4 regions of the Neorhizobium sp. P1_A6 genome follow, and region 1 is predicted to be linked to each of the others. Evidence: predicted binding sites of a transcription regulator. Region 1 holds the regulator's gene; each other region holds the start of a gene.
The links. The regulator PhoB, encoded in region 1, activates phosphate uptake and scavenging genes when phosphate is short. The targets are predictions, from matches to a motif close to TGTCATNNANCTGTCAT.
Positions count from the first base shown of each region.

Region 1 (7,089 bases):
AAAGATCATCGCTAGCATCTTGCCCGCCAGCGGCTTTTCCGCCGTGCCAGCCTTGGTGGCCTGCTTGCGGGTCTTCGCGTCGTCGAGAATGCTACGCAGATCAGCCGGGGAAACGGCGGAAAGGTCGAGGAAATGCTTGGGAGATGCCATGTGATGTTCCCTGTGACGTGGGAAACCTACAACGGCATCCCCCTTTTTGCCCGCTCAGGCCGATTTCTTCATTTCCGAGGCGGAGAGCTTTTCCGCCGCTTTCTCGATGCGGGAGAGACCCTCGCGGGCTTCCTCCGCCGTGACTGTGAGCGGTGGCAGGAGACGCACCACGTTGTCACCGGCCGGAACGGCCAGCATATGTTCGCCGCGCATGGCGGCAACCAAGTCGCCCGCCGGCACCTTTGCCTTCACGCCGAGCAGCAGACCTTCGCCGCGGATATCCTCGATGACGTTGGGGAAGCGATCCTTGAGGCTGGCGAGCCCCTGCCGCAAGACCAACGTGACGTCGCGGACATTTTCCAGGAAGCCATCACCCAGGATTACGTCGAGCACGGCATTGCCGACCGCCATGGCCAGCGGGTTGCCGCCGTAGGTGGTGCCGTGGGTGCCGGCTGTCATACCGGAGGCGGCTTCCGCCGTGGCAAGGCAGGCCCCGAGCGGGAACCCGCCGCCGATGCCCTTGGCGAGCGCCATGATGTCGGGCAAAACGCCCGTCCATTCATAGGCGAACAGTTTGCCGGTGCGGCCGACGCCGGTCTGGACCTCGTCGAAGATCAACAGCAGGCCGTTGTCGTCGCAGATCTGCCGCAGCGCAGCCAGGAATTCCTTTGGAACCGGCCGGATGCCGCCCTCTCCCTGGATCGGCTCGATGAGGATCGCGGCGGTCGCATCGGTGATCGCAGCCTTCAGAGCGTCCATATCGCCGAACGGTACCTGATCGAAGCCTTCGACCTTGGGGCCGAAACCTTCGAGATATTTCGCCTGGCCGCCGGCAGCGATGGTCGCCAGCGTCCGGCCGTGGAAGGCACCTTCGAAGGTGACGATGTGGAAGCGTTCCGGATGGCCCTTCACGAACTGGTAGCGGCGCGCGGTCTTGATGGCGCATTCGAGCGCCTCCGCACCGGAATTGGTGAAGAACACCTTATCCGCGAAAGAGTTGTCGGCGAGGCGGCGCGACAGCGTCTCCTGGCCGGGCTGCTCGAAGAGGTTTGATGTGTGCCAGACCTTGTCGGCCTGTGCCTTCAGCGCGCCGACGAGGTGCGGATGGCCGTAACCGAGCGAGTTGACGGCGATGCCCGCGCCGAAGTCGAGATATCGCTCTCCACTTTCCGTCACAAGCCATACGCCCTCGCCGCGTTCAAAACGCAGCGGAGCCCGGGCAAACGTGTCGAAAAGCGCGGCTTCAGCCATGGCGACATCACTCCTCTAGGCAGTCAAAAAAGGCCGACAAAACCGGCCAGAAAAACCAAAAATGCCGCCCACTGGGCGGCGGGGACACTATCGGGGTTTAGGCCGTCAATGTCAACAAAGCTCGGCGTTTTACGCGTGTTTCGACCGGAAACCGACAGGTGCTGGCTTCTGTGACAAAAATGACTCTCCATCACAGCAAGTTGGGGAAAACCACGAAATCGAATCCCGCAGATTCCTCCGACTCTTGCCACGGAGTCAGCCTCACACTAGGTTAATGATCAATTACTAGACTGCATGCGGCGGAACTAGTCACCTCAAGCATAGATATAGTGGGTGCTGCGAAATGATTTTCGCAGCAAAGGTGGAAGGATTCTGCATGCCAGCAACGTTCAAAGGCGGAGAACGGGCATGAACTGGACAGACGAGCGTGTCGAGAAGCTCAAAAGATTGTGGTCGGAGGGCCTGAGTGCCAGCCAGATCGCAGCACAACTTGGTGGCGTAAGCCGAAATGCCGTGATCGGCAAGGTGCATCGTCTCAGCCTGCCGGGCCGGGCGAAAGCCGGCGGTACGGTTGCGACCGGCCGCGCATCGGCTGCCAAGCGCACGACATCGGCGCCACGGGCTCCGAACTATGCGTCGCGGGTCACGACCCGGACCGTTACCCGCGCCGTCGGCGCGACGATGGTCAAGGAAGAGATCGAGATCGAACCCTACCAGGAGATGGAATATCGTCCCGCCTCCAACGTGGTGGTGCCTATCTCCCGCCGCCTTGCATTGACGGAACTCACCGAGCGCACCTGCAAATGGCCGGTCGGCGACCCGCTCAAGGAAGACTTCCACTTCTGCGGCTGTGAATCCCCGGATGCATCGCCCTATTGCGGTTACCACGCAAAGCTCGCCTACCAGCCGGTCAACGAGCGCCGCAAGGTTGCCGCTCGGGTCTGAGCGGCGGCGCGACACGAGGGCGAAATCGAAGGCGGGCTCAAGGCCCGCTTTTTTTGTTGTGCATGGCAGATATGCCGGCCAAGCCTTGCTCCCGATCGGCATTGCGCCTATCTGAAGGTCAGCGAGGACGACCTCCCCCCATTCGGGCAGAAACTCCGGGACGGCCCGGAAAGCACCCCACGAGGTCATCATGCGCTCGACACGCGACCGTATCCGCCATGCCATCAGCTTCGAACTGATCGGGCTCGCTCTCATCACACCACTCGGCTCCTTCGCCTTCGGCATGCCGGCCGCCGATATCGGCGTGGTCGGCATCGGCAGCGCGACGATCGCCACCGGCTGGAACTATCTCTACAATCTCGGCTTCGACCACCTGATGCAGCGCTTTACCGGCGGCACGCAGAAAAACACCACCATACGCGTGGCGCATGCGGTGCTGTTCGAACTTGGACTGCTGATCGCGCTTCTGCCGCTGATCGCCTGGTATCTCGGCATCAGCCTCGTCCATGCGCTGACGATGGACGTGTCGTTCGCGGTCTTCTACGTGGTCTATGCCTTCGTGTTCAACTGGGCCTACGACCGGATCTTTCCGCTGCCGGAATGGCAGCGGCAGACCGAGGCGGCTTAAAGCCGCCTCTCAGGATTCCATTGAATAACCCGCGCCGCGGACGGTGCGGATGACATCCTGCATATTGGAGAAGTTGAGCGCCTTCCTGAGACGGCCGACATGCACGTCGACGGTGCGCTCGTCGACATAGATGTCGTGACCCCAAACGCCGTCCAGAAGCTGCGACCGCGAGAAAACGCGGCCAGGCGACGCCATCAGGAATTCCAGCAGGCGGAACTCGGTCGGGCCAAGGCGCACTTCGCGGCTCTTGCGGTGAACGCGATGAGTTTCCCGGTCGAGTTCGATATCGCCGCAACGGAGCACGCTGGAGAGCACTTCGGGACGGGCGCGGCGAAGCATCGCCTTGACGCGGGCCATCAGCTCCGGCGTCGAGAAAGGCTTCACCACATAGTCGTCGGCGCCGGTGGCGAGGCCGCGAACACGTTCGCTCTCCTCGCCGCGGGCCGTCAGCATGATGATCGGCAGGCGCTCGGTTTCCGGGCGCATGCGCAGCCGGCGGCAGAGTTCGATGCCTGAAACGCCGGGCAGCATCCAGTCCAGGATCAGAAGGTCGGGTACCCGCTCCTGAAGCCGAATTTCGGCTTCGTCGCCCCGCAAAACGGTATCGACCTCATAACCCTCGGCTTCCAGATTGTAGCGAAGAAGCACGCTCAGCGCTTCTTCGTCTTCTACGACAGCGATTTTCGGCAGCATTTTTGGCCTGCTCCGTCAGTTCTATTCGGTGATCGCGCCGAGCGTATTCGACGAGTCGTCCTTCGGACGATCGCCTTCCGGCTGGGCGCCCGTCGTCATGTAGTAGATGGTCTCGGCTATGTTGGTGGCGTGGTCGCCGATACGCTCGATGTTCTTGGCGCAGAACAGCAGATGCGTGCAGGTGGTGATATTGCGCGGATCCTCCATCATGTAGGTGAGGAGCTCGCGGAACAGCGAGGTGTACATCGCGTCGATTTCCTCGTCGCGGCTGCGGATCGCCTCGGCCTTTTCCGCCGAACGCGTCGAATAGACGTCGAGGACGTCCTTGAGCTGCACGAGGGCGAGATCGGAGAGATGCTCCAGGCCGCGGGCGAGCTTGCGTGGCACGCCGGTGCCCTGAACCGCGATGACGCGCTTGGCGGTGTTCTTGCCAAGGTCGCCGACGCGCTCCAGATCGGAGGCGATGCGCAGCGAACCGACGATCTCGCGAAGGTCGGCCGCAACCGGCTGGCGGCGGGCGATCGTGATAATCGCCTTGTCGCCGATCTCGCGCTCGGCGTGATCGAGGATCACGTCGTCGGAGATGACCTTCTGCGCGAGTGCGGCGTCGGAATTGACCAGCGCGCGCACGGCGTCCGAGCACATCTGCTCGGCGAGGCCGCCCATTTCGGAGATACGGCGGCTCAGGTATTTCAGTTCGTCGTCATAAGCCGACAGGATATGGGTCGATGCCATCTTCTAGTCCTCAAAATTGATTTTCAGGCGGCACAGTCGGCTGGATCAGCCGAAACGGCCCATGATGTAATCCTGGGTGCGCTGGTCGTCGGGATTGGTGAACATCTTGTCGGTGTCGTTCTCCTCGACGAGCTGGCCGAGATGGAACATGGCGGTGCGCTGCGAGACGCGGGCAGCCTGCTGCATCGAGTGCGTCACGATGACGATCGTGTAGTTGGCACGCAGTTCATGGATGAGTTCTTCGACCTTGGCGGTCGCGATCGGATCGAGAGCCGAGCAGGGTTCGTCCATGAGGATGACTTCCGGCGATACGGCGATCGCGCGGGCGATGCACAGACGCTGCTGCTGACCGCCGGAGAGGCCGGTGCCGGATTCATGCAGGCGATCCTTGACTTCGGTCCAGAGGCCGGCGCGCTGCAGGCTCGCCTCGACGATCTGATCCATGTCGGCCTTGTTCTTGGAAAGACCGTGGATGCGCGGACCGTAGGAAATGTTCTCGTAGATGGTCTTCGGGAACGGATTCGGCTTCTGGAAAACCATGCCGACGCGGGCGCGAAGTTCCACGACGTCGATGTTATTGTCGTAGATATCGTCCGTGTCGAGGGTGATCTTGCCGGTGACGCGGCAATTCTCGATCGTGTCGTTCATGCGGTTGAGGCAGCGCAGGAAGGTGGACTTGCCGCAACCGGAAGGACCGATGAGAGCCGTCACAGTGTTTTCGCGGACGTTGAGGTTCACGTCGAAAAGCGCACGCTTTTCGCCGTAATAAACCGAAACGTCCTTACCGATCATCTTGTGGGAAGCATCGCTCATCTTCTGGTCCAGCGCCTTTTCTACTGCCGATTCTGACATCATATTCACTGTCATACTCCTTCTACCAGCGCCGCTCGAAGCGACGCCGCAAGAGAATTGCGCCAACATTCATTAGGATGAGAAACAGGAGCAGGATGATGATTGCTCCCGAGGTACGCTCGACGAACGCGCGCTCAGCTTCGTTCGCCCACATGTAGATCTGGACCGGCAGCGCCGTCGACGGGTCGAGCGGCGTGGTCGGATAGTTGGCAACGAATGCCACCATGCCGATCAGGAGTAGCGGTGCGGTTTCGCCAAGGGCATGAGCCAGGCCGATGATGGTGCCGGTCAGGATGCCCGGCATGGCAAGCGGCAGGACATGGTGGAAGATCGTCTGCATCTTCGAGGCGCCGAGCCCGAGGGCGGCGGCACGGATCGATGGCGGCACGGCCTTCAAGGCGGCGCGCGTCGCGATGATGATCGTCGGCAGCGTCATGAGGGTGAGCACCAGACCACCAACGAAGGAGGCCGAGCGCGGCAGGCCCATGAAGTTGACGAACACCGCCAGACCGAGCAGACCGTAGACGATCGAGGGAACGGCCGCGAGATTGTTGATGTTCACCTCGATCAGATCGGTGAACTTGTTCTTCGGGGCAAATTCCTCGAGATAGATCGAAGCGGCGACGCCGATCGGCAGCGCCAGGACAAGCACGATCAGCATCATGTAGAACGAGCCGATGAGTGCGACGCCGACACCGGCTGCTTCCGGACGGCTCGATGCGCCGTTGACGAAAATGCCACCGTTGAAGTGCTTGGCAAGGGCTCCGCTGTCGGAGAGCTGCTTCATCCAGCCGAGCTGCTGGTCGTTGATCTTGCGGTTTTCCTGGCTGACGTCGAGGTCGATCTGGCCCTTGTAGGCCGAGTCGATATCGCCGGAAGCGAGCAGTCTTACCGTCTGAGTCGTGCCGATGATCGCCGGATTGGCGATGACCAGGTCACGCAGCTGAACGCGGACACCATCGGACAGCATCTGGCCGACCGCGCGGGCGGCGACACGGTCGTCGACGCTGACGTTGAGCAGCTTGGCGAGAGCGTTGCGGGCGACGACCGGATAGTTGGCCGTCATCAGCTTCTGCGGATTGGTGGCACGTTCGTTCTGCGGGTCGATGATCTGCTGCGAGAACTCGACCGGCATCGTGATCATGGTCTGCTGGAAGGCGGTGTATCCCTTGGCCACCACCGACCACAGGAGAAGCATCAGGAAGATGATGCCGAAGGAAAGCGCGGCGATGCCATAGGCACGGAAGCGACGCTCGGCGGCATAACGGCGCTTGATGCCGATATCGCGACGGACGGACTTGGCCTTGGAGATGCCGGCGGCGGGAGAAACCACATCGGTCATTCGTACTGCTCCCGGTATTTGCGCACGATATAAAGCGCGTAGATGTTGAGGCAAAGCGTGATGGCGAAAAGCGTGATGCCCAGCGCGAAGGCAACCAGGGTCTGCGGCGAGGTGAACTCGAGGTCACCCGTCAGCTGGTTGACGATCTTGACGGTCACGGTCGTCATCGGCTCGAAAGGGTTGATCTGCAGGCGGGCGGCAACACCGGCCGCAAGCACGACGATCATGGTCTCGCCGACGGCGCGCGATGCGGTCATCAGGAGCGCACCGACGATGCCCGGCAGAGCGGCCGGCAGGACGACCTTCTTGATGGTTTCCGAACGGGTGGCGCCGAGGCCGAGCGAGCCGTCACGCAGGGCACGCGGCACTGCCGTGATGATATCGTCGGACAGCGAGGAGACGTAGGGGATCAGCATGATGCCCATGACGAAACCGGCGGTCAGAACGCTCTGTGCCTGGATGAAGTTGGCATAGTCACCGGTGACGAGGCCGT
Region 1 covers NZ_JBFTZM010000009.1:191,749-198,837, reverse strand. Annotated here, with positions in the region: gene argF (ornithine carbamoyltransferase) at 1-150, opposite strand, end outside; gene AC1D3C_RS19340 (acetylornithine transaminase) at 205-1,401, opposite strand; gene AC1D3C_RS19335 (GcrA family cell cycle regulator) at 1,810-2,346, shown strand; gene AC1D3C_RS19330 (PACE efflux transporter) at 2,537-2,974, shown strand; gene phoB (phosphate regulon transcriptional regulator PhoB) at 2,984-3,667, opposite strand; gene phoU (phosphate signaling complex protein PhoU) at 3,689-4,402, opposite strand; gene pstB (phosphate ABC transporter ATP-binding protein PstB) at 4,448-5,263, opposite strand; gene pstA (phosphate ABC transporter permease PstA) at 5,277-6,596, opposite strand; gene pstC (phosphate ABC transporter permease subunit PstC) at 6,593-7,089, opposite strand, start outside.

Region 2 (7,089 bases), on a different contig from region 1:
ATAATTGACGCCCTGATGCGGCTGCACGAGAAAGACCTGCGGTTTGCCCGGCCGACCGCCTTCGTCATCCGAAACAGCGATCAGGAACGGCTGGCCGGAGATCGGCGAAAAGCTCTGGCTGGCGAAAGGATGCCGCTCCATCATGGTGATCGCGTAAGGGAACTGCCGCGGCTTGCTGCGGAAGATACTGAAGATCAGCCGCTCCGGCTCGCCGATCACGACTGGCTCGGCGAGCGCATGATAGCGTTCGGTCGTGCCGCCGTTGATCAGCCGCATGGTCGCCGGATCGGCCTCGATGACATCGCCGAAAGGCGCGAAGGCCTGCTTTGTGAGGGGCAGGATTTCCAGATATTCGGTCAATTCATTCGCCTTCGATCATTCTGCTTCAGTCATTCACCCTGAGCACGCCAGTTGCGCAGGGAGTCGAGCTGGGAGAGAAGTTCCGGGATCATCCGATCGACGGTCAACCAGACCGTGCCGATATCCAGGTGAAAATACTGATGTGCGATGCGGTTGCGCATGTCGCGGATGTCTCTCCACGGGATCTCCGGATGCTCGACGACGAAATCCGGAAAACGCTCCATGATCTTGGTCGCGCATTCGCCGATCGCCATGATGTTGGCGATCACCGCATCCTGCTTGATTTCATCAAGCCGAAAGGCCTCGCGATCCAGGCCAGAGACATATCTGACGGCCTTGTTTCCAGTGACGACCATCCGATCAAGATAGGCTTCGAGACGCTCTGCACTCATATCGCCAACGCTTCCGCGACGATGCGTTCGCGGATCTTGGGCGGAAAATCCCCCGGAACCTTGACATCCACCGGAACGCCCAACGCTTCTTCGAGATCTCCCTGAAGTCCGCCGAGCGTGAACAGGGACGTGGTCGGCGACGGGTCGACCAGGATATCGAGATCGCTGTCGGGTCGGTCTTCGCCGCGCAGCACTGAGCCATAGACGCGAGGATTGGAGACCTGCCGGCGGGCAACGATCTCCCGGATGACATCCCGGTTCTTCTCCAGCACTTCCGACGGTCTCATGGCGTCACTCCTGATATCGCCAATATAAGCGACGGAAAGGATCGAGGAAAGAAGCGTCCAAGGCCTCAATGTCCCGGAAGCAGCGATTGCAGACGCAGGAGCGCGATCTTTTCCACCTGGGTGGTGGCGGTGTCGAACTCCTCTTCGGCCGAGTTGTGAATGCGCTTCTCGAAGGCCGCAAGGATATCGTCCTTCGTGAGGCCCTTGACCGCGATGATGAAAGGGAAGCCGAATTTTTGCGTATAGGCGGTATTGAGCTCGGTAAACCGGGCGTGTTCGGCGGCACTCAGGCGGTCCAGCCCGGCGCCGGTCTGTTCTTTTTTGCTGTCCTCGGTCAGTTCGCCGGCGATCGCCAGCTTGCCCGCAAGGTCGGGATGGGCACGCAGCACGCCGAGGCGTTCCTCGCGGCTTGCCCGGCGGAAGATTGAGGTCAGCGCGTCATGCACGCTCTTGGACGTCAGCGGCACCAGCATCAGACCGGCGTCATAGGCGCGTTCGGCGATGAAGGGCGAATGTTCGAACACGCCGCCGAACATCTGGATGAAGTCGCCGCGGGCGGTCATAGGGCGCCAGCCGGCTTGTGATGCTCGTGCCAGTGCCTGGCAATCTCGATACGCTGCGGGATCCAGACCTTGTCGTGGCTGAGCACATATTCGATGAAACGCTTCAACGCGGCGGCGCGGCCGGGCCGCCCGACGAGGCGGCAGTGGAGGCCGACCGACATCATCTTCGGCGCGCCTTCCCTGCCCTCCTGGTAAAGCACGTCGAAGGCATCCTTGAGGTAGGTGAAGAACTGGTCGCCGGTGTTGAAGCCCTGCGGTGTCGCAAACCGCATGTCGTTGGTCTCCAGCGTATATGGGATGATCAGGAAGGGCTTCTGGTCGAGCCCGTTGACCCAGTAAGGCAGATCGTCTGCGTAACTGTCGGAGGAATAGAGAAAACCGCCCTCTTCCATCACCAGTTTCAGCGTGTTGTCGGAGGGCTTGCCCTGGTACATGCCGTAGGGCCGCTCGCCGACGAGTTCGGTGTGCAGCCGCACAGCCTCGAGGATGTGCTCGCGCTCCTTTGCCTCCGGGAAATCCTTATATTCCAGCCAGCGGTAGCCGTGGCTGGCGATCTCCCAGCCGGCTTCCTTCATGGCGGAGACCGCTTCCGGATTGCGGGCCATGGCGAGCGTCACGCCGTAGACGGTGGTCTGCACCTTGAGTTCGGTAAACATCCGAAACAGCCGCCAGAAGCCGGCGCGCGAGCCGTATTCGTAGATCGATTCCATGTTGAGGTTGCGCTGGCCCGGCCAGGGCGCGGCACCGACGATTTCCGACAGCAGGTTCTCCGAGGCCGGATCGCCGTCCATGATCGAGCTCTCGCCACCCTCCTCGTAATTGATCACGAACTGCACGGCGACGTGAGCGCCGCCTGGCCATTTCGGATCGGGGGTGGAACGGCCGTAGCCGACGAGTTCGCGCGGATAGTCTTTTGCCTGCATGGATCACCTTCGACGAATGAGGCCGGACGGTAGCGCACCCTTTCCGGCCATGTCGAGATGGAAATGACGCTTAGAGGCCGAGCGCCCGAAGGATCGCGACTGAGGCGACCCCGAGTGCCACGGAAACGAGCATCGGCAGGCGAAGTGCCGCAAAAGCAGTCACGGCGCAGGCCAAGGTTTCGGCAATCCCGGTCGCAAAAGCGGTCGGCGCGACGACAGCCATCAGAACTGCCGGCGGGATCGATTCGATCGCCTTGCGGCGGCCGCCTTCGAGCGAGACGTGGCGGATGAGCACGAGGCCGCTCAACCGCGTAAGCGCGGTCGCAGCCGCCATGGCGAGGATGGCAATAAGGGTGGCGATATCGACGGTCATGGCGTCACCTCTACCTTACCGTTTTTGCCGGTCACCATGGCGGCCGAAAGGCCGGCGATAGCACCGGCAGCGATATACCAGACGCCCGGCACGAAATGTTGGGTGGCGACGGCGGCCGCGCCGCTCGCGAGCAGCACGGCGCCGGTTTCAGGCCCTTTCCAGAAACCCATGACCAGCACGATGAAGACGGCTGGAAAGGCAAAGTCGAGCCCGAGCACCACCGGGTCGCCGAGAAAGGCGCCGAGGGCGGCACCAGCCAGCCCCGAGAGTACCCAGGCGAGATAGAAGGGCATGGCGAGGCCGGCGAACCAGGCGGGCGTCAGCCGCGCCACCTTGGCCCGGAACTCTGCCATCGCCCAAATCTCGTCGGCGAGGAACAGCATCGAGAGATGGCGCGCCGGTTGGCCGAAACCATCCATTCTGATACCGAGCGAGGCGCTCATCAGCACGTGGCGGATGTTAACGAGCAGGGCTGCAAACCCGACACCGGTCCAGGAGGCCGGATGGGTCCAGATATCCATCGCTACGAACTGCGAGCCGCCGGCGAATACCAGCGCGCTCATCAACCCCGCCTCGGCCGGCGACAGGCCTTTCGTGGCCGCAACCGCGCCGAAAACGAGGCCGATCGGAATGACTGCGGCGATCAGTGGCGAGATCGCCCGCATGCCCCCGAGGAAGTCTTGAAACCTTGCATTGCCATTCACGTCAAAAACCTCCGTTGGAAGCGGAGGTCTTAAAGATCAAGTGGATAGCCGTCTTGAACGAAAGTGATCAGCGAGCCCGGTATTGCCCCGGCGTCAGCCCCGTGCGGGCCTTGAAGTGCCGGGTGAAATGCGCCTGGTCGGCAAAACCGCATTCGAGCGCGATCTCGGCCGGCTGGCCGCCTTCCCTCAAGCGCTTGCGGGCCGCTCGGATGCGGATGTCGGTGAGGAAGGAATGCGGCGTGATGTGGAATTCCTTGCGGAACGCGCGGATGAGGTGAGCGCGGCTGAGACCCGCGACGGTCGCAAGTTCCTCCAGCCCGACATCGGAGGCAAAATTCTCGGTGAGGTAGTCGCGGGCCTGGCGCACGGCGGTGCGCTCCGTCGTATCGGCCGGTACGATGATCGAACCGCCGTGACGGCGGAACATCGCGTCGAGCACTAGGAACATCGCCTGGCTGGTTTCGAGCGCGCCGGAGCCTTCTTCCAGCGTCCGGTGCGCCTGGTGGAAAGCGTCGGCGAGCGCCTGGTCGTGGAGGAGCTGGATGCCGAAGGCGGGCGTGCCCTGGAAGGGTTTGCCGGTGACGTCTTCGAGTATCTCGCGAAGCAGTGCGACATCCGGATAGATCATCCGGTAGCGATACCCGCCGCCCCGCGGCGCACCGTCATGTGTCTCGCCCGGATTGATCAGGTAGAGCCCGCCCGGCCCGGCGCTTTCACGGCTGCCCTTGATGGTGCAAACCTGCATGCCCTGCTCGATCGCACCTATACTGAACGTATCATGCGCATGCGGCGCGAATTCGTGGGTGAGAAACGTCGCGCGCAGGCATTCCATGCCGCCAAAGCGATCGTCCCGCCAAAAACGGGTCACCTCTGCCGGCATGAGCGGCATGTGGTCGGTGGCCTGTTCCTGCGAGATATTCTCCATGGAAAAAGTATAGCAGATCGGCGACCATCGCTCTTGAACAAAAGTGACGCCGGAAGCCAGGCGGCACTTGAACGTCAGGCGATCTTGCGCGCCGCCACGCGGCCCATCGGATGCAGCGAATGCACCAGGAAGGGCGCGCCGGGCTCCTCCTCGATGAACAGCGCCAGATTGGCGATCTCGACCGGCTTTTTCAGATAGGGTTCGAAATAATCGCGCAGCGCCAGGTCGAAACGCGGCATCTCGACCAGCGACAGCGGGCCGGTCAGGGTCATGTGGAAACGGAACTCGTCCATCACATAAGGGTGGCCCCAGCGATGCAGGTTGGCGAATTGCGGCGCCGAGAGATCGCCAGAATCGCTGCGCTCCAGCTCGGCTTCCGACAATGGCGTGCGGAAATTGTCGAACTCCTGGACCACGGAAGCAGCCAGGAACCGGACGGTATCGCAAGGAACGACCGGCGCCAGGCCGAAGAAATTGCCGAGCCGCACGGCTTCGAGCTTCGGCAGTTCGAAAGGGCTGTGGGTGCCGGCAAACCGCATCAGATGGCGCAGCAGCATCGGTTCGGTCACGTCGGGTGCCAAGCGGAACGGCGCCTTCAGCGTCGCGTGGAAACCGTAGCGGCGTGGCAGCGCGGTGTTGAAAGCAATGTCGTGAATGCCGATGCCACGGATTGCCGGCGGCTCCGTCGCTTCGCCTGAAAAGGCGTTGCGGCCGAGCCACTGGGCGGCAGCGACCGTTAGCGGATCATGCGCCGGAGGCGTGAAATGAATGGCATAGCGCATGCGTCACCTTCTGAACGTCCTTTTCAGCAACCCCGTGTTTTACGCATTGCTCAACAATCCCTGCCGTGGGGGTTAAGTGATTTGCATGACAGAATAACGACGCGGAGGACCGAAAACTCGCGTTTAACGCGAGGCGACGGCAAGATGACTGGCGAGCGTAAATGACGTCGGAAGCCGCATTTCCCGGCCATTCACGGCATTGAGCGCCGCATCCGCCAACCTATGCGCGATACCGAAACTCACCTTAAAACCACCTGTGAGCGCGATCACTCGGGCGTGATCGGGATGCGCGCCGACCATCGGATCGCGGCCGATCGCCTTCGGCCGCAATCCCGCCCAGCGCTCGACGACGGGGGCCTGCGCCAGGGCCGGCACGAGCGACCGGGCGCGCAAGACGAGGTCGTCGAGCTGCCTGTCGGTCGACGACGGGTCTTCGAACACATCCTCGCTGGTGCTGCCGACCGCCACGTGACCGCCCTCATGGGCGACCAGATAGAGGCCGTTCAGGAAGATCACCGGCAGAGACGGATCGATATTGGCCTTGAGCAGCGCCGCCTGCCCCTTGACCGGCTGGCCGATCGGATGTTTCAGCGGCGGCGAGACGCCTTGAAGCAGAGAAAAGGATCGGTGGCCGGCCGAGACGATGCAGTGTCCGAAGGCGACGCTTTCGCCGCCGCGGAATATAATCCTATTAGCGGCTGGATCTACCGTTTCGGCCTCCAGGCCTTCGACGATTCGGACATTGCCGGCCCTACGCAGGAAGGCCGCGAGAGCCGATACGAGACCCCGCGGCGAAACCCGGGCGGCAAACGTGTCATGCACCAGTCCGGCAGCTGCGAAGGAGGCATCCGGCCAGCCTTTTTGCGGCGGGCGGTCGAGCACATGCCAATGGAAACGACGGTCACCGCGCCGCCAGCAGGCTTCCGCATCGGCCGAATGGCCGAGCGCGATCTTGCGTAAGTGCGGCTTCGGCAGCGGAATCAGCCGGCCGGAGCGGCGGTAGCCACAGGCCATGCCCGTCTCGGCTTCGAGCTCAGCGATTTCGTCTTCCAGCGACAGAAGCGCATCGAACTGGAACTGCTTCTTGTCGTCCCACTTATCGGGCATATACGGCATCAGGGCGCCCAAGAGCCCGCCGCTTGTCCCCTGCCCCAACGAGCCGGCATCGACAAGCAGGGTGCGGATGCCGAGTCGCTCGGCCTTGACCGCCGCCCAGAGGCCCATGATGCCGCCGCCCAGGATGACGAGATCGGCGGATGCGGGAAGGACATGAGATTGACCGCCGAAGCCGGCAGGATTATCCGCATCTCCCATGAGCGACCGTGATCCTGAAATTCGTGTGACCGAAAGCCAGACCCTGGACTGGCATGACGGCGATATGCCCTATTCGCAAAAGTTTGGCGATCACTTTTATTGCCGCACCGACGGCCGGCTGGAGTGTGGCCACACGTTTCTGGCCGGCAATGGCCTGCCGGAGCGCTGGGGCCTGCCGGAGCGCTGGAAAAGTCACCGGACTTTCCGGATCGGCGAACTCGGTTTCGGCACCGGCCTGAATTTCTGCGAGACCTGGCGGCAATGGAAGCTTTTTCGCCCCGCAGGCGCGAAGCTTCATTTCACCTCTTTCGAACTCTATCCGATGCAGCGCGACGAAATCGACCGGGCGCTCACCCGCTGGCCGGAGATCGCGGCGGAACGGCAGGCAGTGGTCAAAGCTTGGCCGGACGAGCCTGCCGGGCATATCGTGATCGACGCCGACGCCCAGACACGTCTGACAGTCGTC
Region 2 covers NZ_JBFTZM010000022.1:35,948-43,036, reverse strand. Annotated here, with positions in the region: gene AC1D3C_RS27500 (ureidoglycolate lyase) at 1-360, opposite strand, end outside; gene AC1D3C_RS27495 (HepT-like ribonuclease domain-containing protein) at 390-752, opposite strand; gene AC1D3C_RS27490 (nucleotidyltransferase family protein) at 749-1,039, opposite strand; gene uraD (2-oxo-4-hydroxy-4-carboxy-5-ureidoimidazoline decarboxylase) at 1,105-1,602, opposite strand; gene puuE (allantoinase PuuE) at 1,599-2,525, opposite strand; gene AC1D3C_RS27475 (AzlD family protein) at 2,596-2,898, opposite strand; gene AC1D3C_RS27470 (AzlC family ABC transporter permease) at 2,895-3,563, opposite strand; gene AC1D3C_RS27465 (AraC family transcriptional regulator) at 3,670-4,527, opposite strand; gene AC1D3C_RS27460 (DUF1045 domain-containing protein) at 4,602-5,309, opposite strand; gene AC1D3C_RS27455 (NAD(P)/FAD-dependent oxidoreductase) at 5,433-6,623, opposite strand; gene mnmC2 (tRNA (5-methylaminomethyl-2-thiouridine)(34)-methyltransferase MnmC2) at 6,622-7,089, shown strand, end outside.
Region 2: AC1D3C_RS27460 (DUF1045 domain-containing protein) is a predicted target of PhoB. The motif match lies at 5,395-5,411, and genes of this name have one in related genera.

Region 3 (7,089 bases), 150 kb from region 1:
CTGTTCGGAGCGTCGCAGAACCAGCGTGTGCGGATCGTATTCGTAACCGGCATCGACGAGGTCCGTTTCGTCCATCGAGGTCAGGACGGTGACCGCGAGCAGGCAGAGGTCCGAACCCCTGGCCGCCTCGACAGCGGCGCGCATCGCCTTCGGATAGGCGTGCAGGGTGAGCATGGTCATGCCCATCTTGACGATGTTCTCGACGCCCTTCGCGACCGTGTTGTCGATGTCGAGCAGTTTCATGTCGAGGAAGACTTTTTTGCCATCCTCTGCCAGATCGCGTGCAAGTTCGAGACCGCCGGCAAACACGAGCTGATAGCCTATCTTGTAGAAGGAAACGGTGTCACCGAGCGTGGAGACCATCTTTTCGGCTTCGCTGATGGTCGGAATGTCGAGGCCTACGATGAGGCGATCACGAGCTGTCATGCCTGGAACCCTTCCCATTTTTCAATGGGCGTCCAGTCGCATGAGAGCGTCCGATCCGCAAGGGTGAAGCAGAAGAGATTTCCCCCGCCGCCCGGCTGGTCCCGGTCGCGAGCGATCGGCGAGCCGGTGAGGTGGCATTTCAACAGCGTTCCAACGCCGCCATGGCCGACGAAGGCGATCGGCGTGCTCGGGTCGTGCTCGGCAAGAATTCTGGTGACCGCCGAGACGATGCGGCTCTGCGCATCCACGGCGCGTTCCCAGCCCTTGAAGCTCTCTTCCGGATGGGCGAAAAACCAGTTGGCCGCATACTCGAACTGCGGCGGCGGCAGAAAGCCTGTCGCCGAGCGATCGTTCTCATGGGTGTCCTCGGCGATCTCGATCGAAATGCCCGAGGCGAGGCTGAGGATTTCGGCAGTCTCGATCGCCTTCACCTCGTCGCTGGAGATGATCCGGCCGAGTTTCCTTGCCCATTCGGATTGGGCGGCCGCGCGAGCGCGGGCGGCGCCAACGTCGGAGAGCCCCCACCGAGGCACCGGCACGTTCGCATCGATGCGGACCTGCGGATGGGTGATGTAGAGGCCGAATGCCATGGTCAGCCGCGACTATAGGTCCAGAGCTGCGCCGGCGGAATATTGCGGACGACGAAATCGTAATGCTTGATCCGGTAGCGGTCGGGCTGGGCGATGATCGGCGAGACGGGGCCATAGGTGATCTGCATCACGGGCCGGCCGGCGGGGATGCGGTCGAGCAGGTCTTCGAGCAGCGCGATGCGGCGCTCCATCGGGAAGCTCAAAAGCGGGATTGCCGAAATAACGCTGTCGAATGTCGTGTCCTTCAAGGCGCCGAGAGTGCGGCTGAGATCGAAAGCGTCGCCATTGACGAACTTGACGCCCGGATAGGTGCGGACGAGATGCTGGAAGAAATCGGTCGAATATTCGATCGAGACCAGGTTTTCCGGCGAGATACCGTGCTTCAGGATCGCTTTGGTGATGATGCCGGTGCCGGGCCCGAGTTCGAGGACAGGCAGGCCGGAGGCCGTGTCGATGACGCTTGCCATGCGTTTGGCGGTGACGGAGGAGGTGGGGCAGATCGCGCCGACCCGTTTCGGGCCATCGATCCAACCCTTGAAGAACCGGATCTCATCGTCGAACTTGCGGCCAAGCCGCTCCTTCAAGCGCAGGTCCATTTTTTTATCCTCTCCCTTTTGCCCCATGTGGAACGCCAATGCCGCAAAAGCAAGGAAAAATGTCGCACCTGGGAAAACCGTATGAAAAAGGCGGCCGGAGTTTCCGGCCGCCTGCCTTTTGCTGATGTTAAACGCGCATCGGCATCAAGACATAGAGCGCGTCGTCGCCCGCAGTGTCTCGTACCAATGTCGGAGAACCGGCATCCGCCAGCATGAAGATTGCGTCGTCGCCCGAAAGCTGGGCGGTAATGTCGAGCAGGTATTTGGCATTGAAGCCGATTTCCATCGGATCGTTGTCGTAACCGACTGCAACCTCTTCCGTGGCGCTGCCCGAATCCGGATTGTTGACGGTCAGCATCAGCTGGCCGTCTGTCAGCGACAGCTTCACGGCACGGCCGCGCTCGGAGGAAATGGTCGAGACGCGGTCGACAGCCCTGGTAAAGCTCTGGCAATCGACGCGCATTTCCTTGTCATTGCCTGTCGGGATGACGCGCTGGTAATCCGGGAACGTGCCGTCGATCAGCTTGGAGGTCATGACGATCGAGCCGATTGTGACGCGGATCTTGGCGTCCGAAACCTCGACCGTGACCACCGATTCCGGATCATCGACCAGTTTCTGGAGTTCGCCGACCGTCTTGCGGGGAATGATGATGCCCGGCATGCCTTCGGAACCCGATGGCGCCTTCACATCGGCGCGGGCCAGGCGGTGACCATCGGTCGCGACTGCGCGAAGCTTCAGGTCCCCATCGGCTTCGATCGTGTGGAAGAATATGCCGTTCAGGTAATAGCGGGTCTCCTCGGTGGAGATCGCGAACTGGGTGCGGTCGATCAGCATTTTCAGATCGGTCGCCTTCAGCTTGAACGTATGCGTGAAGCTGCCGGCGGTGAGGTCGGGGAAGTCCGATTCCGGCAGGCACTGCAGCGAGAACTTCGAACGTCCGGATTGCACCGTCATGGAGCCGCCGTCCGGATTGGTGGCGAGCAGTACTTCGGAACCGTCCGGCAGCTTGCGGACGATTTCGTAAAGCAGGTGCGCCGGAACCGTCGTGGCGCCGGCAGTCTCGACCATGGCCGGAAGGGCTTCGGTGATTTCGAGGTCGAGGTCGGTCGCTTTCAGGTCGAGACCGGCGCCGGACGCGCGCATCAGCACGTTGGAGAGGATCGGGATAGTGTTCCGTCGCTCCACCACGCGATGCACGTGGTTCAGCGACTTCAGAAGGTTTGACCGCTCAAGAGTAATACGCATGGACGCAATCGCTTTCGACCGTGGCGATCCGGCAGGGCCGGACCCTGATATTCTGCCGGCTTTGGGCCAGCCGGATGATGTGGACCGGCAAAATGGCAGACAACCCGTTCGAAAAGCAAGAGGTGAACAAGGCGTTAGCAAGTCATTTCGCATCTGTCTTGCGCGCTTCACACAGAAAATATGCGTTCTCAACAGCTTGGGCTTTACTTGCCGAAGCCCGCCGGCTTGCCCATAAAGGCACATGACCATCCTTTTGTGCGTGACGCCCCTTGACCGATGACCTGAAGAGCAGCCAGCGCGGCTATCGCGTCGCCAATACTTTCGTGCCCGCCCGGCCGCTGGAGCCGGCGCTTTATCTGGTCGCGACCCCGATCGGCAATCTCGGCGACATCACGCTGCGGGCGCTGGAGACACTCTCCGGCGCCGATGTGCTCGCCTGCGAGGATACCCGAGTAACCCGCGTCCTGCTCGACCGCTACGGCATCGTCAACCGGCCCTATGCCTACCACGAGCACAATTCCGACGAGGTCGGACCGAAGCTGATCGCGGCTTTGGAAGAAGGAAAGTCCGTGGCGCTGGTCTCCGATGCCGGCACCCCCTTGGTCTCCGATCCCGGTTATCGGCTCGGTCAGATGGCGATCCAGGCCGGCCACAAGGTCGTGCCGATCCCCGGCGCCTCTGCGCCGCTCGCAGCGCTCGTCGGTTCCGGCATGCCGTCCGACGCGTTTCTGTTTGCCGGTTTCCTTCCGGTCAAGGACAAGGGCCGCCGCGACCGGCTGGCCGAGCTTTCGAAAGTGCCGGCGACATTGATCTTCTTCGAGTCGCCGCATCGTATCGGCGCGACGCTCGCCGCTGCCGCCGAAGTGCTCGGAACTGGCCYGCGTGCAACGGTCTGCCGCGAATTGACCAAGACTTTCGAGGAGTTCCGCCGCGGTACCCTGGAGGAACTCGCCGCCTATTACGACGACGACCGCGTGGTGAAGGGCGAGATCGTGCTGCTTCTGGCGCCGCCCGAGGCCGAGGAGCCTCCCGGCGAAGTCGAGGTGGACGTGCTGCTGCGCCGGCTTTCAACCTCTATGCCAGCCGCGAAAGCCGCTGCCGAGGCTGCGCGGCTCACCGGACTTGCCCGCAAGGTTCTTTATCAGCGGCTCCTGGAGTTGAAGGGCGAGGATGGCGGCGGAGCGCAATGACAACAGCCTGAACCGGCGAAAGGCCGAGCGGCAGAAGGCTTATAAAAGAGGCCATCTCTCCGAGTATCTCGCCGCGCTCTATCTGTTTGTGAAGGGCTACCGCATCCTTGCCATTCGCTATCGCACAAAGATCGGCGAGATCGATCTTATAGCCCGCAAGGGGGACCTTGTTATATTCGTCGAGGTCAAGGCGCGCAGAGGCGAAAGCGAAGCCATCGACGCAGTCGGCTACATGACCCAGAACCGTATTCGCGCGGCAAGCGCGCTGTGGCTTTCGAAGCGGAAGCATGTAGCGACGCTTTCGCAGCGCTACGACATTATTGCAGTGCTTCCAGGGCGTCTGCCGCGGCATTTTCCCGACGCATTCTAACGAACAAATCAAGTGTCCTTGCTCTGTTAGAAAAATGACATAAAACTGTAACGGTGGTGTCATGGGAGGACCCTATTTGGGGGCCGACACCAATCAAGGTGGAGGAAATAATAATGTTGAGAAAACTCTCAATGGCCGCATTCGCGGTCGCGCTGTCGGCAACGTCGTCGCTTGCCGCGACGGAAGTCACCTGGTGGCATGCCATGGGTGGCGAACTCGGCAAGAAGCTTGAAGAAATCGCTCAGAAATTCAACGAGAGCCAGTCCGACTACAAAGTCGTTCCGGTCTATAAAGGAAGTTATCCGGAAACGTTGACCGCCGCGATCGCCGCGTTCCGCGCTGGCCAGCAACCGGCTATCGTCCAGGTCTTCGAAGTCGGCACCGGCACGATGATGGCTGCCAAGGGCGCCGTCTATCCTGTATACAAGCTGATGGCGGACGAAGGCGAACCCTTCGACACCAAGACATTCCTGGCTCCGGTCACCGGCTACTATTCCGATACGAAGGGCAACATCCTGTCGCTGCCCTTCAATTCCTCCACTCCGATCATGTATTATAACAAGGACGTCTTCAAAAAGGCCGGCCTTGATCCTGAAGTTGCCCCGAAGACCTGGAAGGAAGTGGAGGAGTTCTCGAAGAAGATCGTTTCCTCCGGCGCTGCCAAGTGCGGCCTCACCTCAGCCTGGATTACCTGGGTCCAGACCGAAAACCTTTCGGCGCTGCATGACAAGCCTTTCGGCACGCTGCAGAACGGTTTCGGCGGCGTGAAGTCCGAATTCACCTTCAACGGTCCTCTGCAGGTCAAGCACTGGGCAAACCTGAAGAAATGGCAGGACGAAGGCCTGTTCAAATATGGTGGCCCGGTCGGTGGCGACCAGGCGGCGACCATGTTCTATTCGCAGGAATGCGCCATCACGATGAACTCCTCCGCAGGCCGCGCCGGGGTCATCAACAACGCCAAGAACTTCACGCCGGGCTTCGCTCCGCTGCCTTATTACGACGATGAGATCAAGGAGCCGAAGAACTCCATCATCGGCGGCGCCACCCTCTGGGTGCTGAACGGCAAGGATAAGGCGACCTACAAGGGTGTAGCCAAGTTCTTCAGCTATCTCTCCAAGCCGGATGTCCAGGCTGATTGGCACCAGTTCACCGGTTATCTGCCGATCACCAATGCTGCTTACGAACTCGGCCAGAAGCAGGGCTATTACGAAAAGAATCCCGGCTCCGACATCGCCATCAAGCAGATCACTCGCGGTACTCCCTCGGAAAATTCGAAGGGCGTGCGGTTCGGCAACTTTACCCAGGTCCGCACCATCATCGACGAGGAGTTCCAGGCACTCCTCGCCAACAAGAAGGACGCCAAGCAGTCGCTCGACAGCGCAGTGCAGCGCGGCAATGCGCTTCTGCGTGAATTCGAGGCGGCCAACTCGAACTGATCGTTCCGATCTCCGCAGGGAGGACCGGCTACCGCCGGCCCTCCCTTGCTTGCTTATTACGTTGTGGTGAGGGAACGGTGGATACCAAAAGAACAACCTTCAATAACCGCCTGCTGCCCTATTTGCTGCTCGCGCCCCAGCTCGCTATCACGCTCGTCTTCTTCATCTGGCCTGCCGCGCAGGCAGTGAAGTCTTCATTCGAGCGGGAAGATCCCTTTGGTTTCTCTACCGTTTTCGTCGGATTGACCCATTATCGGCAGCTGATCGAGGACCCGAACTATCTGGATGCTCTCTGGCGCACCGCCGTATTCGCGGTGTCCGTTACCATCCTTTCGATGATGCTCGGCCTTGCATTCGCGGCCGCGGTCAACCGCGTGACGCGATCCGCCAGAATCTATACCACCCTGCTGGTTTGGCCTTATGCCGTCGCCCCTGTCGTGGCGGGTGTCCTGTGGTGGTTTCTTTTCAATACATCCACCGGTCTGCTGCCCTTTTTCCTTGAGCGCGTCGGCATTCGCTGGGACCATGATCTCAACGGCACGCATGCGATGATCCTGATCATCATTGCGGCAGCCTGGAAGCAGATCTCCTACAACTTCCTTTTCTTCCTGGCTGGATTGCAGTCGGTGCCGCAGTCGCTGATCGAGGCTGCCGCGATCGACGGTTCGGGCCCGGTGAGGCGCTTCTTCACCATCTCTCTGCCGCTTCTGTCGCCGACGACGTTTTTCCTGTTCATCATCAACGTGAACTACACGATGTTCGACACCTTCCCGATCGTGGATGCCACGACGGGCGGCGGGCCAGCGCAGGCGACGACCACGCTCGTCTACAAGGTCTATCAGGACGGTTACGTCGGTCTGAACATCGGTTCGTCCTCGGCGCAGTCGGTGTTGCTAATGTTGATCGTGATGCTGCTGACCTTTGTTCAGTTCCGCTTCGTCGAACGCCGCGTCCAGTATTGAGGAACGATCATGGTTGAAAACCGCCCCTTCCTGACTTTCCTCACCCACGCATTCCTGATCCTGGGATTTCTGGTGGTCGCGCTGCCGGTCTATGTCGCGATCATGGCGTCGACCCATGACGTCTCGACGCTGATGAGCGGGCCGGTCCCGCTTCTGCCGGGCTCGCATTTCATCGAGAACTATTCGACCATTCTGACGAGCGCCGCGGCCGCTCACGGCCTGCCCAATTATTCGCACATGGCGCTGAACTCTCTGATCATGGCGTTGACGATC
Region 3 covers NZ_JBFTZM010000009.1:46,650-53,738, forward strand. Annotated here, with positions in the region: gene pyrF (orotidine-5'-phosphate decarboxylase) at 1-426, opposite strand, end outside; gene AC1D3C_RS18575 (histidine phosphatase family protein) at 423-1,016, opposite strand; gene pmtA (phospholipid N-methyltransferase PmtA) at 1,019-1,612, opposite strand; gene dnaN (DNA polymerase III subunit beta) at 1,740-2,858, opposite strand; gene rsmI (16S rRNA (cytidine(1402)-2'-O)-methyltransferase) at 3,128-4,048, shown strand; gene AC1D3C_RS18595 (YraN family protein) at 4,029-4,418, shown strand; gene ugpB (sn-glycerol-3-phosphate ABC transporter substrate-binding protein UgpB) at 4,532-5,854, shown strand; gene ugpA (sn-glycerol-3-phosphate ABC transporter permease UgpA) at 5,932-6,816, shown strand; gene ugpE (sn-glycerol-3-phosphate ABC transporter permease UgpE) at 6,826-7,089, shown strand, end outside.
Region 3: ugpB (sn-glycerol-3-phosphate ABC transporter substrate-binding protein UgpB) is a predicted target of PhoB. The motif match lies at 4,454-4,470, and genes of this name have one in related genera.

Region 4 (7,089 bases), on a different contig from region 1:
GACGGCGATCTTTGCGCTGACCCGACGCTTCGACCGCAGGGCTGCCGATAAGCCGGTACTCTATATGGCCCTCTGGATCTTCGTGATTGTCGTTTTGGCGGGAGGTCACGCGATGATCGTCGGCCACGCTTTGTCGGCGAATTGATCGGGCCGGCTATTTGCCGCACCGTCTCCCGGCGCTTCGCTTTGGCTCAGCGCGTTCGGCCCTGCAATCGATTCACTGGATCGATTGCTCCGGCTTTGCCGGAGCAGGCCTCACCCACGCCGGAACTTGTTCGCCGCGTCGATCGCCTGGCGCTGAGTTTCCTCGTTGATCCCGAGATAGAAGTCTTCAAGCTCAGGGTCCTGCAGGCCGGCGCGGCGTGACAGCACGTACCATTTTGCCGCCTCGACCGGATTGGGCCGGGTGCCGAGCGCGTTGATATAGAGATGGGCGAGCTTGTTCTGGGCCACGACATTGCCGCGATGGGCCGCGATCCGTAGCCATTCGAAACCCTTTTCGTAGTTGCGCTCTCCAGCGATGCCGTTGACCATCCAGAGGCCCATGTCGAGCTGCGCGGTGTCGAAACCGGCATCTGCGGCACGCTCCAGCCATTCGCGGGCCCGCGCCTTCTTTTCCGCCGGCAGGTCCTTCAGCGCCACATAGACTTGCGCCACCGCATATTGGCTATCGGCAACGCCTTGCCTTGCAGATTTTTCGTAGAAGGGCAGTGCCAGACGCAGGCCTTTGTCGCCGGGATTTTCGGAAACCAGGATCTGCGCCCAGTTGAACTGCGCCGAGGCATTGCCGGCCTCTGCCGCCTTGCGCATGAAATCGTCGGCTTGCCGCTTGTCGCGTGGCACATCCCGGCCGGTCATCAGCAGCAGCGCATACTGGAACATCGCAGCTGGATCGCCGCCTTCCGCCGCCTTCTGATACCAGTATGCCGCTGTCTTCGCATCCCGCTTGATGCCGAGCCCCTTGGTCATCATCTCCGCGACCAGGGTTTGGGCCGCTGCATCGCCGGCTCCGGCCCGGGTCAGCGCCTTGTCGAGCGCCGTCAGGTATAACCCGCGCTGGTAGGCCCCGTAGGCATCGTCGACGGTACCGGTATAGGCTTTTTCAGGCGGCGCGGGCGGCAGGGCTGCGCCCATCCGCTGGTAAAGTTCGACGCCGCCCGAGGGAACGATCCCGCTCGGCTGGCCATCTGGCTCCTTGGTTCCCTTTGCTGAGCCCGGAACCGGCTGGATCTCGACCCGACCCTTTTTCATCGGCTGGAAATTGGGCTCCACCGGCCGGGTCACGGCCCTGGAATTCGCCTGCGCCAGCGCAAGGCAAGGCATTGCCGCCGAAGCGATGAACGTCGCCAGCAGCCCTTTGAGAATCACGCGGGAAAGGCGGTTCGACGGCATGGGCTCCATCAAGCCCCAAACCGTGGCGCTTTTTCGTCCAGAATTGCGTTGACTTCGGCGACCGCGGCGCCGGGGCCCTGGGGGTTGGAAAATACCGCTTCCCTGAGCGCCACGAACTCCGCGCCGGTCTCCGCGACGGCAAGCGCCGAGGAGGTATCGGTGCCGCCCATGACGATGCAGGGGATCTCGATCATCGATGCCCACCATTCGCCGAGCGCGAGGTTTTTCGGATGTGCTTCCGGCTTGATATCACCGTCGAGCTTGCCGAAGAAGATATAGTCGGGACGATGTTCGCCGATCGCAAGCGCCTGATGCCGGTCGCCCGCCCCGCCGGTGCCAACGATCATCTTCGGCACGAATTTCTCGATCGCCTCCCCCAGCTCGGTGAGGTCTCCGCCAAGATGCAGGCCATCCGCCTTGATGCGCCCGGCCACTCGGCTGTCCCCGGAGATCAGAGCGGCAGCACCCGCCGCCTGGATCAGTTCGACCAGTGCCTCCGCGCGCTTCTGGAACGCCTGGTCGTCGAGGCCATATTGCGGCACGATCACCGAGGCGACATCGCCGCCGGCAAGCGCTGCTTCGAGATCCCTGGCCTGCTGATCGGCATCGTCATATTGCGGCACGATCAGCACCAGGCGGCAGCGGTCTTCCTGTCCGGTCATGTTTCTTCCCGTTCGGCGGATCGGTTTATGAAATCCGCACTCGTTTTCTGTCCGCAAATTCGATAGACCGGACCGCCTGCCGGATCAACCATTCCCTCATCACCCGCCTGAGTCTTCATGCCCGATACGCTTAGCTTCGCGTTCTTCACCTTCGCCATCCCCGCCGTTCTGCTTGTCGGCCTCTCGAAAGGAGGCATTGGCGGCGCTATCGGGTTGCTCGGCGTGCCGCTGATGTCGCTCGCCGTGGACCCGGTCAAGGCGGCGGCGATCTTCCTGCCGATCCTGATCGTCATGGACATCGTCGCATTATGGTCCTGGCGGAACTTCAACGATCCCAGAACGCTGCTGATGATCCTGCCCGGCGGCATCATCGGCATCGCGCTCGGCTGGGCGACCTCGGCCTATGTCTCCGACAATGCGCTGCGCCTCGTCATCGCCGCGGCGACACTCCTGTTTACCGTGCGTTATTTCTGGCAGGTCTACGGTCCTCGCTCCAACCGGCCGGCGGCTCCCCTGCCGCACCGCCCGGCCGCCGCCACGTTCTGGGGCGCCTTGTCCGGTTACGCGAGCTTCGTCGCCCATGCCGGCGGACCGCCTTTCCAGATCTACGTCCTGCCGATGCGGCTCGATCCGAAATCCTACACCGGCGCCAGCATCCGCTTTTTCGCGATCGTCAACGCCGTCAAGGTCATCCCTTATTTCCTGCTGGGCGCGCTCGACGCGGAGAACCTCACCATATCCGCAACCCTGCTGCCGGTGGCCCTGATCGCGACCATGCTCGGCGCGGCCATCGTCAAGCATCTGAAGGCGGAGACCTTCTATCCGATGACTTACGGTCTGGCATTCTGTGCGGGATTGAAACTGCTGTGGGACGGCCTGCCGTTCTGACCCGGCAATGCAGGCGCGGCGTCGCTAAAAAAGCAACGCAAAATAAGGCAATCCATATTGTTGCGATGCACAATAAATCTTGCCGTCACCGGGCGTTTACCGTAAGTTCAACGCATGACAACCGTTGACCCCTTTGCAGCCATAGCTGATCCTAACCGGCGGTATCTGCTGGAGGAATTGCGGCGCGCTCCGAAAACCGTAAACGAACTTGCGCAAGGCCTGCCGATCAGCCGGCCCGCGGTATCGCAGCACTTGAAGGCGCTTCTGGACAGCAATCTGGTGAATGTGACKGCGGAAGGCACGCGGCGCATCTATTCCGTCAACAGCAAGGGCTTCGACAGGCTGAACCTGTGGCTTGATCAATTCTGGTCGTGACGACCGGGGCTTTTAAATCTTTTTGGATTTTGTGGTCCCCTGCACCACGACCAGAACCTTGTCATTGATATTTCTGGATTATTTTGCCGCCTTCATTATGCGCCTCTAACTGATGAAACAATGGGCGAGCGGCGGGTTCTCCTACTGAGGAACTAATGACGCGTGGATGCCTTTATGCGCTGCATTTGGTCCTTGATGCGCAGCTTACGCCGCTTGAGATCGGCTATTTCACGGTCGTCGGCGGAGGGTGACGCGAGAATTGCCTGGAGCTCCTCCTCCAAAGCACCATGCTTCTTTTCAAGCGATGCGATATGAGCCTGGACGGTCATGTGGCATGTTCCTTCCTTAGTACCTACCACGGCATTCCCTAATGCCGAGGCTTCAGGTTTACGAAGGAAGTGTGACACGATCGGCTGGCTTTGTCGAAGGTGAAATCATGGTTTCAAGGAGGCAAATTCGTGACCTTGTCTAACTTCCCGTTAACGCGGTTTGGTGGTAGAGGCTTGCGGAGAATGCCGGCGACCGCTGAAATGCCGGGCGTGAGAATGGGGACTGGAATATGGCAGATCAGGAACAGGCGGATGTCCGGCTGGTGCTCGCGAAACTTCGACAGGAACACGAGGATTACGACGCCGCCATCAATGCCATGATCCAGGTCGGCTGCGACGCTCTTCGCGTGCAGCGCATGAAAAAGAAGAAACTGTCGCTGAAGGACAAGATGACTCAGCTCGAAGATCAGATTGTTCCCGACATTATCGCGTAAGGGTCCCGCCATGTCTGAAAGACCTGCCGTCGCCATCATCATGGGTAGCCAGTCCGACTGGGAAACCATGAAGAACGCCGCCGATACGCTGGAAGCGCTCGATATCGGCTACGAGGCCCGTATCATCTCGGCGCACCGCACGCCGGAGCGGATGATGCAGTTCGCCAAGGGCGCCCGCGCCGAAGGGTTCCAGGTCATCATCGCCGGTGCCGGCGGTGCGGCACACCTGCCCGGCATGACCGCCGCCATGACGCCGCTGCCGGTTTTCGGCGTGCCGGTCCAGTCGAAGGCGCTGTCCGGCCAGGACAGCCTGCTGTCAATCGTCCAGATGCCGGCCGGCATTCCGGTCGGCACTCTCGCCATCGGCCGGGCCGGCGCCATTAACGCCGCCCTTCTGGCAGCCGCGGTTCTCGCCCTCAACGATGACGAGATTGCCGACCGGCTCGACGAATGGCGCGCCCGCCAGAGTGCGGCGGTTGCCGACTACCCAATCGACGAGGCTCCATGACTGTCCACACGATCGGCATCATCGGCGGCGGCCAGCTCGGCCGCATGCTGGCCATGGCCGCGGCCCGGCTGAACTTCCGCACGATCGTGCTCGAACCGCAGGTCGACTGCCCGGCAGCCCAGGTCGCCAACGCCCAGATCACCGCGGCTTATGACGATCCGGCAGCGCTCGCCGAACTCGCCAGCCGCTGCGACGTCGTCACCTACGAATTCGAAAACGTGCCGGTCACCGCCGCCGAGGCGCTGCAGCGCTCGGTGCCGGTCTATCCGCCGGCCAAGGCACTCGACATCTCCCAGGACCGGCTGACCGAAAAGCGCTTCCTGAATTCCTGCGGCATCGAGACCGCCCGATTCCATGCCGTCGACAGCCAGTCCGACCTCGAAAAGGCGCTCGCCGATTTCGGCGGCCAGGGCGTCCTGAAGACCCGCCGGATGGGTTATGACGGCAAGGGCCAGCGCGTCTTCCGCTCCGCCGAGGATAAACCCGCCGGCGCCTATGATGCGCTCGGCGGCGTGCCGCTGATTCTGGAAAGTTTCGTGCCCTTCGAACGCGAAGTGTCGATCATCGCCGCCCGCGCCAAGGACGGCACGGTTGCCTGCTACGATCCGGCTGAGAACATACACCGCGACGGCATTCTCCACACCTCGACCCTGCCCGCCAGGATTACCGAAGCGACGGCGAAGACCGCCCGCGAATCGGCCGAGAAGCTGCTCGCGGCGCTGGATTATGTGGGCGTCATCGGCATGGAGTTCTTCGTGATGGCGGATGGCACGCTGATCGCCAACGAGATCGCCCCGCGCGTCCACAATTCCGGCCACTGGACCGAAGCCACCTGCGTCGTGTCGCAGTTCGAGCAGCATATCCGTGCTGTCGCGGGCCTGGCGCTCGGCAACCCCGTCCGCCATTCCGACTGCGTGATGACCAACCTCATCGGCGACGACATTCTGGACGTACCCGCCTGGCTCTCCCGCGATGAGGTTCTGGTCCATCTCTACGGCAAGACGGAATCCCGACCGGGCCGGAAAATGGGCCATGTAACCGAATTGAAGGGCCCGAAAACGTCGTCACAAGGTTGACATGCAGATTGGCTCGGGTTATCTGCACGCCCAACTGAGAGCGCGCCCCTCGAAGAATCTTGGCGGCGCGCTTTTGATTGATAGACATGCGGCTTCGCGCCCACAGACTGCTGGACCAGGAAAATGAAGATCAAGAACTCGCTTAAGGCGCTGAAGGCTCGTCACCGCGATAACCGTCTGGTTCGCCGCAAGGGCCGCGTTTACATCATCAACAAGATGAACCCGCGCTTCAAGGCTCGTCAGGGCTGATATCGGCGTTCGGTTCCGGTCTTTGACCGCAGCCGATCAAATTGTCGGTAACACGACAAATCGGGTTTGACCTTCGGCGCAGGCGGATTACGTTATTCGCATGCGCTATTTTCGTTTCAGTACCCTGATTTTCGCCGCGAGCCTTGCCGCTTCGTCCGCTCTTGCTCAGACCGCGACACCCAAGCCGCCCGCAGCCCCGCCTGCCGCCGCTCCCGTCGTTCCGGCCGTCGCCCAGAAACCGGGCCGGCCCGTGGATGCTTTGTTCGATGCCCTGAAGCGCGAACGCAATCCGGAAAAGGCACGCGGTATCGCCAGCCAGATCATTGCCGACTTGAACGATTCGGGCAGCGCCACCGTCAACCTGCTGATGCAGTGGTCTGCAACCGCCATCAAGGAAAAGCGCAATGCCGCGGCACTTGATTTCCTCGATCAGGTGACGGTCCTCGATCCCGCCTTCGCCGAGGGCTGGAACCGCCGCGCCACGTTGCATTACACGATGGGCGACGCCCGCAAATCCATGGCCGACATCGCCGAAGTGCTGAAGCGCGAGCCGCGCCATTTCGGAGCGCTTGCCGGCATGGCCGGTATCCTGACGGAAGCTGGCAAGGACGAGCTTGCGCTGAAGGCATGGCAGGATTATCTGGCCATCTACCCCGCCGACCGCGATGCCCAGGAAGTGGTGACCAAGCTTTCCGAAAAGCTCGCCGGCAACAGGACCTGAGCCCTACGGCAGCCCGTCGATGATGATCTTGCCCCTTGCCATCGCCGGCATTGTTGCCACCGCTTTCTGCTTCACCGCCTGGAAGGCGAAGGCGATCGAGATCGCGTTCCCGAACACCGGCGAACTGATCGATGTCGGCGGCTTTTCCATGAACTCGCTGCATATGCCGAAACCGGCAGGCGCCGACTTGCCGGCGATCGTCTTCATCCATGGCGCAAGCGGCAATTTCCGCGATCAGGAGGCGGCCTTCCGAGGGGCGCTCGAAGGCCGCGCCGAAATGCTCTTCGTCGACCGGCCGGGCCATGGTTATTCCGAACGCGGAGGTCCTGAAAACGGTTTCCCGGACGGCCAGGCGGCGGCGATCGCAAGGCTGATGGAAAAGCGCGGCATCGACAAGGCGATCATATCGGGCCATTCCTTCGGCGGTGCGATCGCCGCGAGCTTCGCCCTTTACC
Region 4 covers NZ_JBFTZM010000005.1:125,796-132,884, reverse strand. Annotated here, with positions in the region: gene AC1D3C_RS12360 (hypothetical protein) at 1-145, shown strand, start outside; gene AC1D3C_RS12355 (tetratricopeptide repeat protein) at 256-1,401, opposite strand; gene AC1D3C_RS12350 (thiamine phosphate synthase) at 1,401-2,054, opposite strand; gene AC1D3C_RS12345 (sulfite exporter TauE/SafE family protein) at 2,172-2,942, shown strand; gene AC1D3C_RS12340 (ArsR/SmtB family transcription factor) at 3,057-3,317, shown strand; gene AC1D3C_RS12335 (YdcH family protein) at 3,470-3,646, opposite strand; gene AC1D3C_RS12330 (YdcH family protein) at 3,877-4,080, shown strand; gene purE (5-(carboxyamino)imidazole ribonucleotide mutase) at 4,091-4,588, shown strand; gene AC1D3C_RS12320 (5-(carboxyamino)imidazole ribonucleotide synthase) at 4,585-5,664, shown strand; gene ykgO (type B 50S ribosomal protein L36) at 5,788-5,913, shown strand; gene AC1D3C_RS12310 (hypothetical protein) at 6,014-6,634, shown strand; gene AC1D3C_RS12305 (alpha/beta fold hydrolase) at 6,654-7,089, shown strand, end outside.
Region 4: AC1D3C_RS12335 (YdcH family protein) is a predicted target of PhoB. The motif match lies at 3,707-3,723, and genes of this name have one in related genera.